2 regions of the Paenibacillus sp. EKM212P genome follow, and region 1 is predicted to be linked to the other one. Evidence: riboswitches for the same ligand, from Rfam matches in the RefSeq annotation. Region 1 holds a riboswitch; the other holds the start of a gene.

Evidence for each region. A riboswitch is a leader RNA that binds a small molecule or an ion and turns the genes downstream of it on or off. The one in region 1 is predicted to bind S-adenosylmethionine.
Region 2: linked by a shared signal. The riboswitch ahead of metA (homoserine O-acetyltransferase MetA) and the one ahead of G9G54_RS17955 (methionine ABC transporter ATP-binding protein) in region 1 are both predicted to bind S-adenosylmethionine.

Annotation. Positions count from the first base shown of each region.
Region 1 is NZ_JAAMNR010000006.1:68,704-78,068, forward strand. Features, by position in the region: gene G9G54_RS17930 (DUF2515 family protein) at 1-1,075, opposite strand, end outside; gene G9G54_RS17935 (thioredoxin family protein) at 1,313-1,657, shown strand; gene G9G54_RS17940 (COX15/CtaA family protein) at 1,873-2,802, shown strand; gene G9G54_RS17945 (UbiD family decarboxylase) at 2,932-4,698, shown strand; gene G9G54_RS17950 (Cthe_2314 family HEPN domain-containing protein) at 4,750-5,475, shown strand; SAM riboswitch class I at 5,601-5,740, shown strand; gene G9G54_RS17955 (methionine ABC transporter ATP-binding protein) at 5,876-6,898, shown strand; gene G9G54_RS17960 (methionine ABC transporter permease) at 6,895-7,563, shown strand; gene G9G54_RS17965 (MetQ/NlpA family ABC transporter substrate-binding protein) at 7,638-8,480, shown strand; gene G9G54_RS17970 (SDR family oxidoreductase) at 8,624-9,365, shown strand, end outside.
Region 2 is NZ_JAAMNR010000001.1:794,858-804,222, forward strand. Features, by position in the region: gene mqnC (cyclic dehypoxanthinyl futalosine synthase) at 1-125, opposite strand, end outside; gene G9G54_RS03735 (aminotransferase class I/II-fold pyridoxal phosphate-dependent enzyme) at 567-1,745, opposite strand; gene G9G54_RS03740 (PLP-dependent transferase) at 1,742-2,926, opposite strand; gene metA (homoserine O-acetyltransferase MetA) at 3,052-3,969, opposite strand; SAM riboswitch class I at 4,088-4,213, opposite strand; gene corA (magnesium/cobalt transporter CorA) at 4,765-5,700, shown strand; gene G9G54_RS03755 (HRDC domain-containing protein) at 5,862-6,869, opposite strand; gene G9G54_RS03760 (ROK family protein) at 7,037-7,915, opposite strand; gene G9G54_RS03765 (5'-3' exonuclease) at 8,138-9,034, opposite strand; gene G9G54_RS03770 (arsenate reductase family protein) at 9,107-9,365, opposite strand, start outside.

The sequences.
Region 1 (9,365 bases):
GTCCTGGCGGTAGCCATTCATGTGCTAAAAGCGTTGCACTTTCATCTGGAGAGTGCAGCGCTTTTTGTTCATTCGGGGTGAACAGTCCGGGCCAATAGTCGCTGCGTGAACCCGTATGCGGCACACTGTTAGCGAATGCTGATACCTGGTCCAGCACCTGCTGATGGCCGAAGAGCATAGCATAGAGACTTTTGCCAAAGCCGATCCGCTCGTCCAAATGGCCGAAACGCTCCATCACTAGTCCAGCAAGTCCACCATTCAGCCCAAGTGGAAATATAACCTGATTAAGCTGGAGCCAGTCATGCAAATAAAAGCCCGGCTTGTGTGTCACAAATTTCTGAAAATACGGATCTTTTACCACACGTCCTTCAATATAGTTTTGTTCATTAATGATGAGCGCAACAGTCAACAGAGAGCTATCCCGCCAAGCCCAGAAGCGTTCCCAAAAGGGCTTCATGAATGGCGAAACGTGAAAATAAGGCAACAAATGAAAGCAACTCCGACCCAAATGGCGGCTGTGCATGTAAAGTTGCAACTGCGGATAAGCGTCCTGAAAAATAAGGGCGTTACAGCGCTCCAGTAGCCGATACAGCCATTCCTTTTCCTGTTCGCCGAACAGGTTGCTAATCAGTCCCCCTTTCAGATCGGTCATATTATAGCCGCCATTACGAGAAACCAGGTGGGCCAGTAATGCCCAGTGTAACTCCGGGTAGCCACGATAGCATTCAAGGTATGCGGCAGTCCGAGTGACGTTACTTCGATTTTCCTTTGCCGTATCGTTCTTGATCCGCTCCAGCAGCTCACAGTCTGTTTCGCATAAGGGCATATTCAGAGAAGAGGGACGCGTAGCGGGTCCGTTCACCAGCATTAACGCTTCAGCTTCATTCATAGCGGCCTGTGCTGTATGATAATCCCACGCTAGTTCACGCAAGGGGTAGCGTAATTTGCGGGATTCGGTCCAAGCCGCCCGTTTGCCCTCCCAAGCTTCCTCTGCAACACGGGGAACGGAACCCAGTAGCTTTAGCCCTCCTTGAAGCTGTCGAGATGCTGTATGGAGCCATTCGGTAAGAGACATGATTAAATAACCTCCTTTCCAATTGCAAGCATCCCCGTATCCTGCCAAGTATGTTGGGTATGCTGCTAGGATGTCGTCGCTTATGTGGATTCTTAAGTATATCTTTAGTATGCCTCAATGAGAGGGCTTCCAATCGGCATGTGAAGCAGAATGGGGGAGTGTGCAAAAGCTTCACTTGGCGTTACAATAGAAAGTGCAATCTTTTCAGCATATAAAGAATTTAAGGAGGAATCATCCATGCAAAAAATCGTCTCTCATGAAGACTTTAATAAGGCAATATCTACTTCCGGCGTAACGGTGGCTGTATTTAAGGCGGACTGGTGTGGGGATTGTCATTTCATTGATCCGTTCATGCCTGATGTGGAACAACAATATGCAGATAAGCTTACATTAATTGAGATTGATGTAGAACAGGCCGAAAGCGTCAGTCAAGAGCAGAATGTATTGGGTATTCCTAGCTTTATCGCTTACAGTGAAGGCAGAGAACTGGTACGTCTGGTGAACAGACTGCGCAAATCCCGCGAGGAGATTGAGCAATTTTTGGATCGGGCTGTTGAAGTCCATGCGAGCTTGGCAAAATAATGAATGCTGTACATGCATGAAGGTTACAAAGTGAATTTTAAACATCAAGACATTCAGAAAGCCGCTTCCTTCTAAGGGGGCGGCTTTCTCACGGACACGTTCACATTTTGTCAACAAAGCTCGTATGTCAAGGAACGATATATCAGTTATAATTACTATAAGTGATCATTTCACAACATATAAAGTGAATAAATATTATATTTGGAAGGATACGGGTGAATTTGAATAACAAAATTAGAATATTAAAATGGCTGGCACTCGTAACATGTATTGTCATGTTTTTGGCTACCTTCGGTGGAGGTGTCGTGACACGGACGGATTCGGGTCTCGGCTGTGGCCGGGAATTCCCGCTGTGCAATGGTAAGCTGGTTCCGGCACATACGATCGCATCCCTTATTGAGTTCTCTCATCGCTCCGTCAGTGCCATGGCCGGGATTCTTTCTATCGCCTCATTTGTTGGCTTTTTGCTGTTTATGAAGCATCGGAAGGATTTACAGCTATTCTCGCTGCTCACGCTCTTGTTTGTCATCATACAAGGTGCCATGGGGGCGTTGGCTGTAATTTTCTCCCAATCGGCTGCTGTCATGGGACTGCATTTTGGCTTTGCGCTTATCGCCTTTGCCAGTGCAACTATGATGACGCTGGGGGCCTGGCAGGAGCACGCGGACTCACGCCACACTCCGCGTCTGATTCCTGGGCGTGTCAGTCGGGGCTATCGCAACTTTATATGGCTATCGACGATCTATACCTATATTGCTGTCTATTCAGGGGCGTTGCTTAGTCACTCGGTCATCCAGAAGGTTGTAAATATTGGGGGCTTCATATCTCCACTGCTGCTTCATCAGATTTCAGCCGGTCTGCTGTTCGTCATTATCTTGGCTGTGGGTCACTACTCATACCGTTATCACCCGAATCACCGAGATATTCGTATATTGGGTGTCGTATCGGTCTTGTTAATTTTGCTTCAAGTGGTGATTGGAATTATCTTGTTGTACGTCAATAGACCTGAAATCTACATGTTTATCGTGCTGGGACATATGCTGGTGATTGCATCGTTGTTCTCCATTTTGGCTTATCTGAGCTATCGTGTATGGCAATTGTCACCGGATCGCAAGCTTGTTCCGACCCAAGCACAACGTACCTAAGCATTTCATAGATCATAGTGAAGCGGATTTTTGCCCAAGAGGCGTTTAAACACGTATAATAGCATATAAGAAACAAACCAGGCCCACGAGTTTCTCGAGGGCTTGATTTGCTTAGGAGGAGTCGTCCAGTTGATCTACCAGAATTTGCGCCAATTTATTGAAGCGTTGCGTAAAGAAAATCATCTTAAAATTATAGAGGCACCTGTCGATCCTTACTTGGAGCTGGCTGAGATTCATCGAAGAGTCATTGAGGAAGAAGGGCCGGCACTGCTGTTCACGAATGTAAAAGGAACCCCGTTTCCTGTAGCCAGTAATCTGTTTGGCACAAATCGCCGTGTGGATATGGCTTTTGGCCCGCGACCAGAGCAACTGATGGATGCGATTGTCGGAGCCACCAAAACATTGTTTCCACCTACACCCAAAGCATTGTGGAATGAACGTGGCCTGATTAAGGACATGCTAAAAGTAGGGCTAAAAACAGTATCTCATAGCGAGGCCCCTGTATTGGGAGTTCGCCGTACAGAGGCTCCGCTGGCACCACTGCCTAAAGTGACCAGTTGGCATGAGGACGGGGGGCCGTTTATTACGCTTCCACTTGTGTATACCGAGAAGCCAGGTCAGTCTAAGGATCATAATCTGGGGATGTACCGCATTCAGATTTATGATGATCAGACAACGGGCATTCACTGGCAAATTCATAAAGGCGGCGGTTTCCATTATCATGAAGCGGAGCTGCGTAATGAGCCATTGCCTACGACGATTATCATTGGTGGCCCGCCTGCTCTGATTGCGTCTGCCATTGCTCCAGCACCGGAAAACTTGCCTGAGCTGTTGCTGGCTTCGCTTATTATGGGAGGCAAGCTGCCCATGACAGAAGATCCGCTTGGGGGTCACCGGATTCCAGCAGAAGCAGAATTTGCAATCAGCGGTTATGTGCCGCCTCATGAACGCCGTCCGGAAGGCCCGTTTGGCGATCATTTTGGATATTATTCATTACAGCATGATTTTCCTGTATTTCATGTCAAACATATGCATCACCGCAAGGATGCCATTTATCCGGCAACCATTGTAGGTAAGCCTCGGCAAGAAGACTACTATCTCGGTGAGTTTTTGCAACGTCTGCTGTCGCCTGCCTATCCGCTTGTGATGCCTTCCGTCAAGTCCCTGTGGGCGTATGCGGAAACGGGCGTACATGCGCTGGCAGCGGCAGTCGTACGTGAAAGCTACTCCCGTGAAGCGCTTGTATCCGGTTTTACCATTTTGGGTCAAGGTCAATTGTCATTGACCAAGTTCCTGATGCTGACAGATCGAGTCATTGATTTATCTGACTTTAACCTGCTGCTAGAAACCATTCTGGAGCGATTTAATCCAGCAAGGGATTTATTTATTTTCAATCACACGTCACACGATACACTCGATTACACAGGCCGCAAGCTGAATCATGGCAGTAAGGCGATTCTGATGGGGATAGGTGAGCCTGTGCGTGAATTGCCTCGTGCTTATGAGGGAGGCGATCTGCCGGGAATTCGTGAAATTGAGCCCTATTGCGGAGGTTGCCTTGTCGTATCGGGTGCGTCCTTTGAGCAGGAGCCTGAGCTGGCGGCACGTGTTTTGGAGCGATTAGCAGCGGGTGAGCAAGAGTGGCCGCTCGTCTTCATTGTAGACGATGCCAAAGAAGTCGTTCGCTCTCAAGCCTCGTTCCTGTGGACGGTATTCACACGCTTTAACCCGGCTACGGATATGTACGCGGACAGCGAAGTGCGTTTGCATCATCTGAACTATAAGCTGCCGATTGTAGTGGATGCGCGTATGAAGCCAGGGTATCCAGATGAGGTGTTACCGCGTGAGGATATTGTTAAGCTTGTAGATCAACGATGGACAAGTTATTTCGCTTGACGCCCTAATTAAACCTACAGCCGGATTTTACATTTATAAGGAGGCGTAAGCATGATACGCAAGCTACTGGGTGAGCCACCACGTGTGAACAAAGGCATCCTGCTAGATGCCATGAATAGCATGTCAGCTATGTTGAACCTGCTGGAGCGGCAAATTCAGGCTGGTGGAGATCCGACCCACGATTTTCGGAAGGCGGATATTTTAACACGCGGTCTAATGTCATCTCTGGATGAACTGGAGCAGAGCCATCATGCTTCCGCCTTTTTCCGTATGAAAGTGAAAGCCGGATATGCTGAAGATATGAGTGAGGATGAAAAATCCGATTATGCGTTATATGTTTTCTTTTATAAAGATGGGTTTGTTCGGGTTTTCTCTATTTTGGATAAGCTGGGTAACTGGCTAAATGATCTGTATGATTTAAAAACAGGGCAGTATAAGGCGCACTATTCATATTTTACCGTGTTGCGGCAGCTCAAGTATCTCAAAATGCATCCTGTATTGACCGATAATTTAATTGATATCAAGGATACTTACAACGATGCCATCAATCGGCTGCGTAAGCGTCGGAATACGGAGATACACTATATGAATACGGAAATGCAGGATGATCTCTGGCAACGACACCGAGCTTTGTATGGAAAAATCCAACTGGAGGACCTCGATCACCATTTGGAAGATTTGCAGCAGGGCTTGGAAATGGTATGTCGGTCGCTGTCAAACGCCTTTACTTATACTGCGAAACAATGGGAGAATCGGGCAGTACGCCCAAAAATATGATAGAAAATATCCTTTGACAAAGCAATGTAAACTATCTATACTGAAACCTAGTTTCAGAAAAATGCTTGAATTATGTTTTTTTATATAAACTTAACGGACAGCTAAAGCTGGAGTTTAACATATTTTTCTTATCCAGAGAGGTGGAGGGACTGGCCCGATGAAGCCCGGCAACCCGTTCTTTCCCGGTGTAATACACTGGGAGGGAACATGATGGTGCTAATTCCTACAAAACCGCTAGAGTTATAGCGATTTTGGCAGATGAGAAAAGGTTCGCAAGGTGGGGCCCTTTTCATTCTGTGAAAGGGGCTCTTTTTTGTATAAATAAATAGCGATTTTATACAATTCTGAGAGATGACAACTGGTTAAAGGGTAAGGAAGAAGTGAAGGGGGTCGCAGCACGTTGATAGAGCTTAAGCAGTTAACCAAGCATTATGGCAAAGGCAACCGACGCGTTAATGCGCTATCTGGGTTGAATCTTTCTATAAAGCGTGGAGAAATATTCGGAGTGATTGGTCACTCCGGGGCGGGGAAAAGTACATTGATCCGCTGTATTAATTTATTGGAACGCCCTACTTCAGGTGAAGTATGGGTAGACGGGGTAAACCTCGCTACTGTGAGTCAATCCCAGTTACAGAAGCAACGTCGAAAAATCGGAATGATTTTTCAGCATTTTAATTTGTTATCTTCGGCAACGGTGTATGACAATATTGCATTTCCTTTGCGGTTGGTGAACACTCCCAGGGAAAAGCTGGACATGAAAGTTCGTGAGCTGCTGGAACTGGTGGGTCTGGAAGAACACAGTGGAAAGTATCCGTCACAGCTCTCAGGTGGACAGAAGCAGCGGGTAGGAATTGCACGGGCGCTGGCTAGTGATCCTCATGTATTGCTGTGTGACGAAGCGACTTCTGCGCTTGATCCGCAAACGACGGGGTCTATCCTGAAATTGCTGTTGGATATTAATCAGCGCTTTAATTTAACCATCGTGCTGATTACACATGAAATGCATGTCATTCAAAGCATTTGTGATCGAGTTGGCGTCATTCATCAGGGCGACATCGTGGAGCAAGGCCCAGTGGCGGAAGTATTTTTGAAGCCACAGCACCAGGTAACAAAGGACTTTATCCAACGGGAGTCAGAACATCCCGAGGAGTTGCAAGCAGCGATTGCGGCAGCAGGTGGCGGCGAGTCGGCGCAGGTGGTACGTATCTCCTTCTTGGGCAGTAAAACATATGATGCGATTCTATCGCGTACGGCTCGAAGCACTGGTGTTGATTTTGCGATCTTGCAGGGAACCATATCTACGATTAAAAATGTACCCTATGGACAGCTGATCGTTCGTTTTGAAGGAAACCATGAAGATATAGAGCATACGCTGCGCGAAGTGTCTGGGCAAGGACTTGATGTGGAGGTGATCGGACAATGAGCGAACTTGATTTTTCACAAGTGAGTTGGGATGAGCTAGGGAATTCTACTCTGGAAACCCTTCAGATGCTCGGAGCATCCGCATTGTTCACCCTCATTATTGGTTTGCCGCTTGGCATATTATTGTTTCTGGCGAGTCGCTCCTCGTTAACTCTGATGAAGGTGATATACATTGTATTATCATTCATCGTTAACATTTTACGTTCCGTACCCTTTATCATTTTGATCGTTGCACTTATTCCTTTTACACGATCGCTGGTAGGTACCTCGACCGGGGTGCTGGGAACCATTCCGCCGTTGGTTATCGGGGCTGCCCCATTCTTCGCACGTCTTGTCGAAACGTCTCTGCGTGAAGTGGACAAGGGTGTCATTGAAGCCGCACAAGCGATGGGTGCCTCGACAGGACAAATTATCCGGCGTGTGCTGTTACGTGAGGCACTTCCGGGTCTGCTCGCTGCATTAACTATTACCGTCGTTACACTCGTATCCTACACGGCAATGTCCGGGATGATCGGGGGCGGTGGACTGGGTACACTGGCTATCAACTACGGCTATTATCGTTATGAAACGGCTGTCATGATCGTTGCGGTCGTGCTGATGGTCGTATTGGTACAATTGCTGCAAATGGCGGGAGATCGTCTCGTGCGGCATTATACTCGAAAATAGGGAAAACATATAGATATCCTTATTAATCAGGACGTCTGCTCCTGAATATTACAAATTATTGGAGGGGTAATAACATGAAGAAATGGGTATTGGCTGTATTAAGCTTGACATTAATTGCGGTGCTGGCGGCTTGCGGTACAAAGAGCACAACATCGGATACAAACAATGCGACCGAAAATACAGGTGGATCACCACGTGAAGTGGAGCTGAAAATTGGAGCTTCTCCTGTGCCGCATGCGGAAATTTTGGAAGCGATCAAGCCTCAGTTGGAAAAAGAAGGGGTTCGTCTCCAAGTCGTTCAGTTTAACGACTATGTACAGCCGAACGTACAATTGTTTGACAAGCAACTGGATGCTAACTTCTTTCAACATGTACCTTACCTGGATGTGATGAACAAAGAGCGCAAAATGGATCTGGTTTCTGTGGGCGCAGTTCATTTGGAGCCATTCGGTATCTACTCCCAAAAATATAAAAAGCTTGATGAAATCCCAGATGGCGCAACTGTAGCCATTCCGAACGATGCGACAAACGGAGGCCGTGCTTTGCTGCTGTTATCAAAGCAAGGTCTGATTAAGTTGAAAGACGAAGGAAACATTGAATCCACGGTGAAAGATATTACAGAGAATCCGAAAAATTTGGAATTCAAGACTTTGGAAGCGGCTATGCTGCCACGTCAGTTGCCTGAAGTAGACATTGCGTTGATCAACACGAACTACGCTCTGGAAGCGAAGCTGAACCCTACGAAGGATGCACTGGCACTGGAAGACAAGGATTCTCCATATGCTAACGTTCTGGTAGCACGTCCTGATAATAAAGATTCCGAAGCGATTCAGAAGTTGCTTAAAGCTTTGCAATCTCCAGAAACTAAAAAATTCATTGAAGATAAATACCAAGGCGCAATTATCCCGGCATTTTAAGCAGGGAACGAGAACGCATTGCACGCAAACCCCAGATTCTCTTGAACAAGAGGACTGGGGTTTCTTTTTGGATGGAGTTGTAGGGGAAGCTTAAATATTTTATACTTGGGGGTGACCGTTCTCTGTGAACAGGAGGAAAATTGTTGAGAGATAAAGTCGCATTCATAACCGGCAGTGCCAAAGGTTTAGGTAAAACGACCGCTTTGCGTCTGGCGGATGAAGGCTGTAATATTGCGCTAAATTATGTGCATAGCCAAGCAGAAGCCGAAGCGCTTAAGCGGGTGATTGAGTCTAAGGGAGTACGCTGCCTGTCTTTACAAGGGGATATCTCTGTTCAGGAAGATATCACGAGGCTGATTGGTGAAGTACAGGATCGGCTGGGTGGAGTCGATATTATGGTGAACAATGCCGGACCGTTCATCCGGGAACGCCGTCTGTTTGCGGATTACAGTGTAGCTGAGATTCATGCCATGATACAAGGAAATCTGGTTGGTACCATGCTGCTGGATCATTTGGTATTGCCTCACATGCGTAGCCAGCAATGGGGACGTATTATTCATTTTGGCTTTGGTCATGCTGGAGAAGCGAGGGCTTGGCCGCATCGCGCCGTCTACGCAGCCGCCAAGGTGGGGCTGGTGTCTTTTACGAAGTCATTGGCTGTGGAGGAAGCTCCTTATGGCATTACGGTCAATATGATCTGTCCAGGGGATATCCGAGGAGCAAATAAGGAAATGTCAATCGCCGATGTCATCGGCATGCAGGATAAAGAGACACCGCGTGGACGTCCGGGGAGCGGAGAGGACATTGCACGAGTGATCGCCTATTTATGTGAGGAGCATTCGGATTTTATAACAGGCAATATTATGGATGTATCGGGAGGTTTAG
Region 2 (9,365 bases), on a different contig from region 1:
ATGACTTTATTCGCCGCGTGACCTATTTTTTCTACCTCGTCTGATTCGAACAAAGCAACGGTATCCTCTAAATTCAGGCGTTCGCCGCGTAGGGCTTTATCTACAATATGGTCGATTACACTCATGGTGTATCCTCCTTCGCTGTCACAGGGCGACGAAATGAACGACAGGACTTATGAACGAGAATGCTTTCACAAACCTGCGTTCGAACCCTGTCGTAATGTATGTTCATGACTGGCCTTGTATGTTGTCTGTGCTATTTAGCATAGTAAAACCTAATGATAATACTAACATATCTTTAGGTAAGGAACCATACTTATTCCCGCTTCTTTCTGCTTTTCACCTAGGAAAACAAGCAACTGCCAAGCTTATCTCAACATTGCGTATAGCCAAGAAATAACAAAACAAGATTGAAAGTACCTTTTTTCACACTGTCCTTCATGTCATTCTTATCATTCTTATAGAAAACAGCAAGCCTCCTGAAATACTGGAAACTTGCTGTTTAGTGCTGTACATATTTGCTCCCGGCGTGAAAACGACAAAGATGCTGCGGATGTGCTAACGCTCTAGCGCAGCGCCTCATCCAGATCACTGATCAGGTCGTCAATATCCTCCAAACCTACGGAGAAACGAAGTAGTCCGTCCGTAATCCCGCGCTCCAATCGTACACTATGGGGCATAGCCGCATGTGACATCATCGCCGGATACGACAAGATGCTTTCCACAGCTCCCAGGCTCACCGCTACAATTGGAATACGTACGCGACTGAGGACTTCTTTTGCACGCTCACCAGAACCCACATCAAACGATATCACTGCACCATAACCGCTGGATTGACGCTCATGAACTTCACGCCCTGGATGATTTTCCAGACCCGGGTAGTATACTGCCTCAATGTCGTTACGCTCGTTCAGCCAGTTAGCGAGCTTGGCTGCACTCTTTTCGCTGTGAGCCATACGAGCCTCCAGTGTCTTCATACCGCGCATGAGCAACCATGACTCCTGCGGAGCCAGCACGGTACCCAGTCCATTTTGGAGCTGCTTGATTTGTCTCCCGAGCGATTCGGTACGTGCTACCGCAAGTCCTGCCAGCACATCGCTGTGTCCGCCCAGAAACTTGGTCGCACTGTGCAATACAATATCGACTCCCTGCTCAATCGGACGTTGATAATAAGGTGTCATAAAAGTATTATCCAATAACGTTAAAAGTCCGTTGTCCTGTGCCCAAGAGGTTATTCCTGCTACATCGGTAATTTTGAGTGTCGGATTGGACGGGGTTTCCATATATACAGCCCTTGTATTCTCCTGCAACGCCTCTTTCACAAGGTTGAGGTCCGTCATGTCGACGAAGGTCGTTTCGATATTCATCCGTTTCAAAATGGAGGTCAACAATCGATATGTTCCCCCATATACGTCCTCGGAAACAATGACATGATCTCCAGCGGATAAGAGCATAAATGTAGTGGAGATGGCCGCCATACCTGACGCAAAGGCAAAGCCGCACGCCCCGCCTTCTAATAAAGCGATATAATCCTCCAAAGCTTGTCGTGTCGGATTACCTGAACGGCTATAGTCATGCTGGGGAGGATTAAAAATATCATGATGGTGAAAGGTAGAAGCTTGATAGATCGGGACGCTCGAGGCCCCCGTAACGCTGTCAATTTCAGAACCAAAATGCAGCAGCTTGGTAGCGAACTTCCGTTCTTTGTTCAAATCCTGCCCGATCCTCCTCGCATCCTCTATCATTGCAGCTCTCCTCCTTCTACTTCTTGACGTGCCGCTTCCAACGCCGAACGCAAATCTTCAATGAGGTCGTCTGTATGCTCAATGCCTACGGAGAAACGCAATAGCCTGTCATCTACCCCGACAGCATCCCGAATTTCTGCTGGTATGTCCGCATGTGTCTGCACCGCGGGATAGGTCATTAGCGACTCAACACCGCCGAGACTTTCCGCAAACGCAATGAGCTTAATGTGACGAAGCAAAGGTTCCACATAACGAGCATCCTTTACTTTAAAGGAGAAGATACCTGTATTTCCGCTGGATTGTTTATTTTGAATCTCACGACCTGGGTGGCCTTCGAGAGCTGGATAGAATACTTCTGCCACCGCCGGATGCGTCAGTAAATAGTTAGACAGCACTGTTGCATTATGCTCATGTCGGTCCATACGCAGCGCTAACGTCTTCATCCCCTTCATCAACTGATAGCAGTCACTCGGGGAAAGCACGGCCCCTATGGAATTGTGCAGAAAGGAAATTTCAGCTGATAGCTCTTTGCCTTTGGTTACGATTAACCCTGCCAGCACATCGTTGTGTCCGCCCAAATACTTGGTTGCGCTATGTACCACAATATCCGCGCCGAGTTCCAATGGCCGCTGGAAGTATGGTGTTAGCAGCGTATTATCTACAATGGTAAGCAACTGATGTTGTGATGCCCATTCAGCCACCGCTCGAATATCAGTAATCATCATTAACGGATTTGTAGGTGTTTCTATGAATACAGCTTTGGTATTCGGTCGACATGACTGTTCGAGTGCTTCAAGATCGTTCGTATCCACATAACTGGCTGTTACACCAAATTTAGATAAAATACGCTCCAGCAAACGATATGTCCCGCCATACAGATCCAGCGATACTATGAGATGATCTCCCTGTCCAAACAATGCAAATACCGTTTGCAGCGCCGCCATACCTGAGCTACATGCAAAGCCTGCATCACCAGATTCAAGTGCAGCAGAAGCCTCTTCCAGTACCTTTCGCGTGGGATTGATCGTCCGAATATAATCAAATCCTGTGCTTTGACCCAGACGGGGATGGCGGAACGCCGTAGATTGGTAAATCGGGTAATTAACAGCCCCGGTTACTGGCTCCTCTACTGAACCGATTTGTGCCAATCTACTTTCGATTTTCCACTGTTTCTCACTCATATGAATCCTCCTGTTAACTTCCATAGTGGGTGCTATAACCAATCCTGCAAAAATGGATGTCAAAGACTATACTGCTGCGCTACTGCAAGGTGGTACTGTACAAGGGTAAACTACAAGCCCCTTTTTTAAATCTGGGGCCCGATATCGTAAGGTGTCTCTTGGTATACATAATAGTTCAGCCAATTCGAGAATAATAAATTGGCATGCGCCCGCCAGATTGAGGGCGGTGTGCGCTCAGGATCATCATTAGGAAAATAATTTTTGGGAACTTCAATATCCATTCCTTTGGCCACATCGCGGTCGTATTCCCATTTCAATGAAAGCGGGTCATATTCAGAATGCCCAGTTACAAAAATTTGTTTACCGTCAAGCGTGGCTACAAGGTACACTCCAGCTTCCTCGGATTCGGATAAAACTTCTAATTCGGCGATATGATCAATATCTTCCCGCCGAACCTCCGTATGTCTGGAGTGAGGGGCATAAAACAGTTCATCAAAGCCGCGTAGCAATTTTACTTTAGGTTTAATCACGGTGTGTGGAAATACGCCAAAGCATTTGTAGTCGAGCCCGTATTTCGGGACATTGAAATGATGGTATAAACCTGCCTGTGAGGCCCAACAAATGTGCATGGTCGAAGTTACATTCGTTTTCGTCCACTCAAAGATTTGCCGGATCTCCTCCCAGTAGTTCACATCCTCAAACTCAAGCTGTTCAACCGGAGCTCCTGTAATGACCATGCCGTCAAAACGACTGTTCTTGATCTCGTCAAACGTTTTATAGAACATATTCAAATATTCTTGCGATGTATTTTTGGATACATGAGACTTCATGTGCACCAGCGTGACGTCCACTTGCAGCGGCGTATTGCCGACCAGGCGCAATAGTTGGGTTTCCGTTGTTTCCTTCGTAGGCATCAAATTCAAAATGGCGATGCGCAACGGACGAATGTCCTGATGATAAGCCAGGCTTTCATCCATTACGAAAATATTTTCGCCCTCCAGCACTTCCTTGGCAGGTAGCGTGTCTGGGATTTTAATCGGCATGTAAACTCACTCCTTGTTCGGTAAGTTTTGCGAAAATCGTCTTGTTGAGATGCCGGGCATATAATAAAAAGACCTTTCTCTGGTTAGAGAAAGGTCATATTTGTATCCATATGCGCCTCTCTCATCTGTCAGGGCAACGCTCTTTGTACAAAGCGCGCGTCCTGCAAGAATTAGCACCGTGCGATTAAAATCGCCGGTTGCCGGGTATCATCGGGCTAGTCCCTCCACCTGCTCTTGATAAGATTTCGCTATATTCATTTTGGGTTCACAAAGTTCTTGTTGTTCACTTTAATGCATCGGCTGGGCTTCGTCAAGATGGGACTTGTAAATTTGTGCCCTGCAATCACATTTTGTCTACCTTTTCCATAGGTTAAATCATATCCCTCCTTTCGTTGAAGCTCTTGCCACTACTGTTGATTTAGCCCATGATTTTGCGCTTGAAAGGCCGTAGGCCGAGCGTTATACTATACAAGTGCTATTAGGCAAAAATATGGAGCAGTAGTGCAGATTTGAGTGTTTCCTGCGATACTGTGGCAATCTAAAAAAGAACATTTGAGAGGTGAATCCGGAATGGAAGGCGACCCGAGTCCGAGTAGGCGGCGATCCCTGAACAACAGCATAGGAATGACTTCAGCTTGCCGAAAGACGGGACGCCAGGCTCTGCATGCTCCAAAAGTCTCCGGCTTTTGATGAGAATGCACGCTTACCCGCACCGGCTAACTGGCTAACTGAGTTCATTCCTTATGCTTAAGGTAAACGTATTTCCGTTACGACGGAGCATAAGGAGTGACATATATGAAAATCCGTTTGGTCAACAACGGGGTTTTTACCCCTGTCGAAGAAATTGAAATGGCGCTTACTGCACCGGCAGAAGGTTTTTATTGGATTGATGCCGATGTCGATGATTTGGCAGTGCTACAACCTTTATTTTCCATGCATGATCTTGCAGTAGAAGACTGTTTGAGTGAAGAAGAACAACGTCCGAAGATCGAAATTTATGAAAGCCATTATTTTATCGTTGTAAATAGCATTCGTTTTGATGATGAAGAAATATTTTTGCGAGCTTTGAACATTTTTCTCGGCCGCCATTTTATCATTACGGTGACCAAGCAGAAAATCAATGAGCTTCGTACCCTCAAGCCTATGCTGTGGGAGCAAGAAGTCAGCCAGCCTGACCGTTTTATGTATCTGTTGGTCGACTTGATTGTTGACAACTATTTTCTGGTTGGTGACCGGATTGAGGTCCGCATTGAAAAGCTGGAAGAAGATATTCTAATGCATACGAAAAAGTCGCATTTGAACGAAATCATCGGCTTACGCAGTGAGATTCTGTGGCTGAAAAAGGTGCTGGGGCCGCAAAAGGAAGTCATCAATACCCTGAACAAACGGGATTTGCGACTCATCGACGATCAATTGCAAAAATATTTCAGCGACATTTATGAAAATGCTGTGAAAATTTCGGAGACTTTTGAAACTTACCGCGATTTGATGGGTAACCTTCGAGAAGCTTATCAATCCAGTATCGCCAATCGTGCCAATGAAATTATGCGTGTGTTTACGGCAATAACGACCGTATTTATGCCATTGACGGTCATTACCGGAATATATGGGATGAACTTCGATAATATGCCTGAACTTCATACACGTTATGGCTATTTTGTCGTCATTGGTATTATGGTGGCACTAGGTGTCAGTATGTTCTGTATTTTCCGCAAGAAAGACTGGGTTTAAAAAGAAAAGGGGAAAAAGTACGGAGTTGGATACCTATTTCGATTTTCAAGCTTGATCATAAAAAGCAGCAGCCGTGTCCTATGAGGAACTGGCTGCTGCTTTTTAGTATGTTGGACCCTGAATGTACTTTAATACTTTAGCTTTATCCAATCAGTTCTATATTATCCAACATGTCGGTCGGGTACCTGCTGATTGCGAAACCGTATACGGATCAGACGCAGACGCTCATAAATTTGATCCAATCCTGTTTCTGTCGCCTTTTCTTCCCCATACACTTTCAGCATGACGGGCTTGAGCAGCGTATCCCCCAACTCTTCATAAGCAGACCAGATGGCTGCCTGCTCCTCCTCAGATACATTCACCAATTCCTTGCGAATCAGCTTCTCCATATTAATGCCATCCCTGTCCAAATGCTCCACAGCTTCAATCATTTCTCTACGATGCAAACCTGTCTTCATCCCGATATGCTCCAGTGAAAGACCGTCCGAAATGCCTTCGATAATCGTTCTAGTTAGGCTGAACTTATTCAGCTCCTGCCTGTATTGGTTCTCTTTTTGCTTGTATAGCCATGACAAAAAAACTTCTTCTTCCAGCGTCTCTGTTACCCAGTTCAACGGAAATGGCGTGGTCCGGTCATTTTGTGTCGTAATAGCCAATAGCTCCGTCCCATATTGCGACACCTTACCCTGCCCCATACCAGGCAGCTCCAACAATTCTTCTTCGGTATGGGGAAGATAGACGCTAATGAGTCGAAGCAGCCGATTCGTAGCGATAAAATAAGGCGCTTTTCGTTCCGTTGCTGCTTTTTGCCGTCTCCACATTGTCAACTGCTCATACACTTCATCACGTGGAAACAAATCACTGTAGCAATACAGCTTTTGCAGCGTTTGTCCTCGTCCTGATGATCCTTCTTGCTCATGAAATACGCCATGGATTAAGGGCCTGTAGCCCTCAGCCATTTTGAGCGCTAGCTCATGACGGTATACATGCAGTAATTCCTGCCACAAGCTGCCCTCATACCAAAGGTCGTCTATACTTTCATCCGGGACATGTTGTGTGCTCCAGCCTGCACTCCATCCCCCTTCATGCTGCCCAATCCATACCTGAGCAAAGTCCTCATAGCCCTGTTCATTCCGTTTGGACAAGCGATTTAAAAATACAATCTCCATGATTTCTTCCTCCCTCATTATCATTGTAAAGACAGTCCCGCACAACACAAAAACGCAAAAAAAGCACCTATCCTGCGTATTCGCAAGAAAGGTGCTTCCCTTTTTGAGCCGTACTATGCTGTTGCCTATATAATAACCGTACCTTGGAGTGCCGTCAACCATAAATTCTAATGATTCAGCTTTTCCTTTGCCAATGCCAGAGCACCGCACAATCCAGCATTGTCACCCAATCCCGGAGATACGATATATTGCTCAATATCTGTTGTCAGACTCGAATGCTGTACGTATCCGTTCAAAAGCTCTTGAAGCTTGGTACGAATGAGCGGGAACAATTGGTTTTGCTTCATCACTCCCCCGCCCATAATAATTTTTTGCGGTGACAGGATTAATACATAGCTCATTAAAGCCTGTGCCAAATAGTACGCTTCCATTTCCCAGGCTGGGTGGTCGACAGAAAGCTCATGTCCTTTAACCTTCCATCTTTTTTCGAGCGCAGGACCTGCTGCCAGTCCCTCCAAACAATCTCCGTGATAAGGACATGTCCCCTCGTAAGTATCTTCTGGGTGACGACGTACCAGAATATGTCCCATTTCCGGGTGGGATAATCCATGTATCAGCTTTCCACCAACCAAAGCACCCGCCCCGATGCCTGTACCTATCGTAATATACAGACAGTTGTCCAATCCTTTGGCGGCACCCCAAATAGACTCACCAAGTGCTGCTCCATTCACATCCGTGTCAAACCCCATAGGCACGTCAAAATGCTGTTTCAGTTTGCCAATTAAATTGTAATTTCCCCAATGTGGCTTTGGCGTTGTTGTAATATAGCCATATGTATCACTGCCTTCGATTGGATCAATCGGCCCGAACGAGCCTACACCCAATGCTTCAATGCCCTTGCCTTCAAAAAATGCGATGACATTCTCCATTGTTTCTGCTGGGGTGGTCGTTGGAAAGCTTGCTCTTTCCAGTACCTCCCCATGTTCGTTGCCAATTCCACATACAAATTTGGTACCGCCTGCCTCAATTGCTCCCAATACTGTCATAGTTGCTGTTGTCCCCTTTCAATAATCCGGTTCTCTCTCCACTATATTCACCTGAAATGTGCCCGAGGTCAATCCCCTTATCGCAATTGTATATAATCCTTCACATGACTATACAACTCCCTTGACATAACGGTATAAAAATAAGGACACTAACGCACCTAGCGTCAGCATCCCTATAAACTTACTTCACTTAAATTGTCCGTATCAAGCCTAACAGCTTCATTATGATCCGGTTGCGACACCCATCAATGTACACAAGCTTTTCATTTCAAGCTGCTCAAACTTGTCTACAATTTGCACGTGATCCAGCGTCAGCAGACAGCTATCCAAAGCACATGCTACAGGTACACCGCAGTGAATTTCAGCAAGCTTGCGTGAAAGATGCAGCATATCCAAATCACTCTCAATTTTTTTACGGACCGAGGGTGTTAATTGATCCAAATTCTCCAGGATGCCTTCAATAGAGTCGTATTCCTGCACCAGCTTGAGTGCCGTTTTCTCACCAATACCTCGTACTCCTGGATAATTATCGCTTGCATCCCCCATCAGGCCTTTAAGGTCCACCACTTGGCGTGGTTTAAGCCCTTTTTCAGTCAGCAGGGTCTCCGGGGTGTATACCATATAATTGCCGTGCCCTTTTTTCATAATAATGACCCGTGTCCGATCATCCACTAATTGAAGTAAATCATGATCTCCCGAGAGAATCATTACATCCATGTCCTCATTTTGCGAATAATGGCGTGCAAGCGTACCGATACAATCATCGGCTTCAAAACCTTCCGCTCCAATGTTGGGAATGCCGAGGCTGTCCGTCACTTCCCGAATCAATGTAAATTGGGGAATCAAATCATCTGGTGCGTCGGCACGGTTTCCCTTATACGCAGCAAAATGTTCCCCACGAAATGTCGTTCCGCCCATATCCCAGCAGCAAATGACGTGTGTAGGATTAAACGTTTGGACTGCATCCCAAAAATATCGAATAAAACCATATATGGCGTTCGTTGGCACTCCAGCTTTTGTACGACGGATATAACCGTTTGCGGCGGTTGCATAATAAGCGCGAAATAGCAGGGCCATGCCGTCAACCAGCATTACGGATTGTTCATTGCGTTGTGTCACAGATTGTATTGCTCCCATTCATCATAATATTTAACCCCCACAGTATAACATATCGTGGGGGTTAATTGGGCGTTATTGAGCTCCCCATGTGCCCTCAAATGTTTCCTCTTTGAATCCTACCGTTACTTTGTTACCGTCGGTTACAATCGGGCGTTTGATTAATCTTCCATTCGAGGATAAAAGCGAAATTTGCTCTTCACGGCTCATGTCTCCAAGCTTATCTTTCAGCTTTAACTCTTTGTACACCTCACCGCTTGTATTGAAAAACTTTTTCAGCTCCAGCCCGCTTTTGCGAATCAAGTCTTCCAATTCCTCCGGGCCGGGCGGTTGT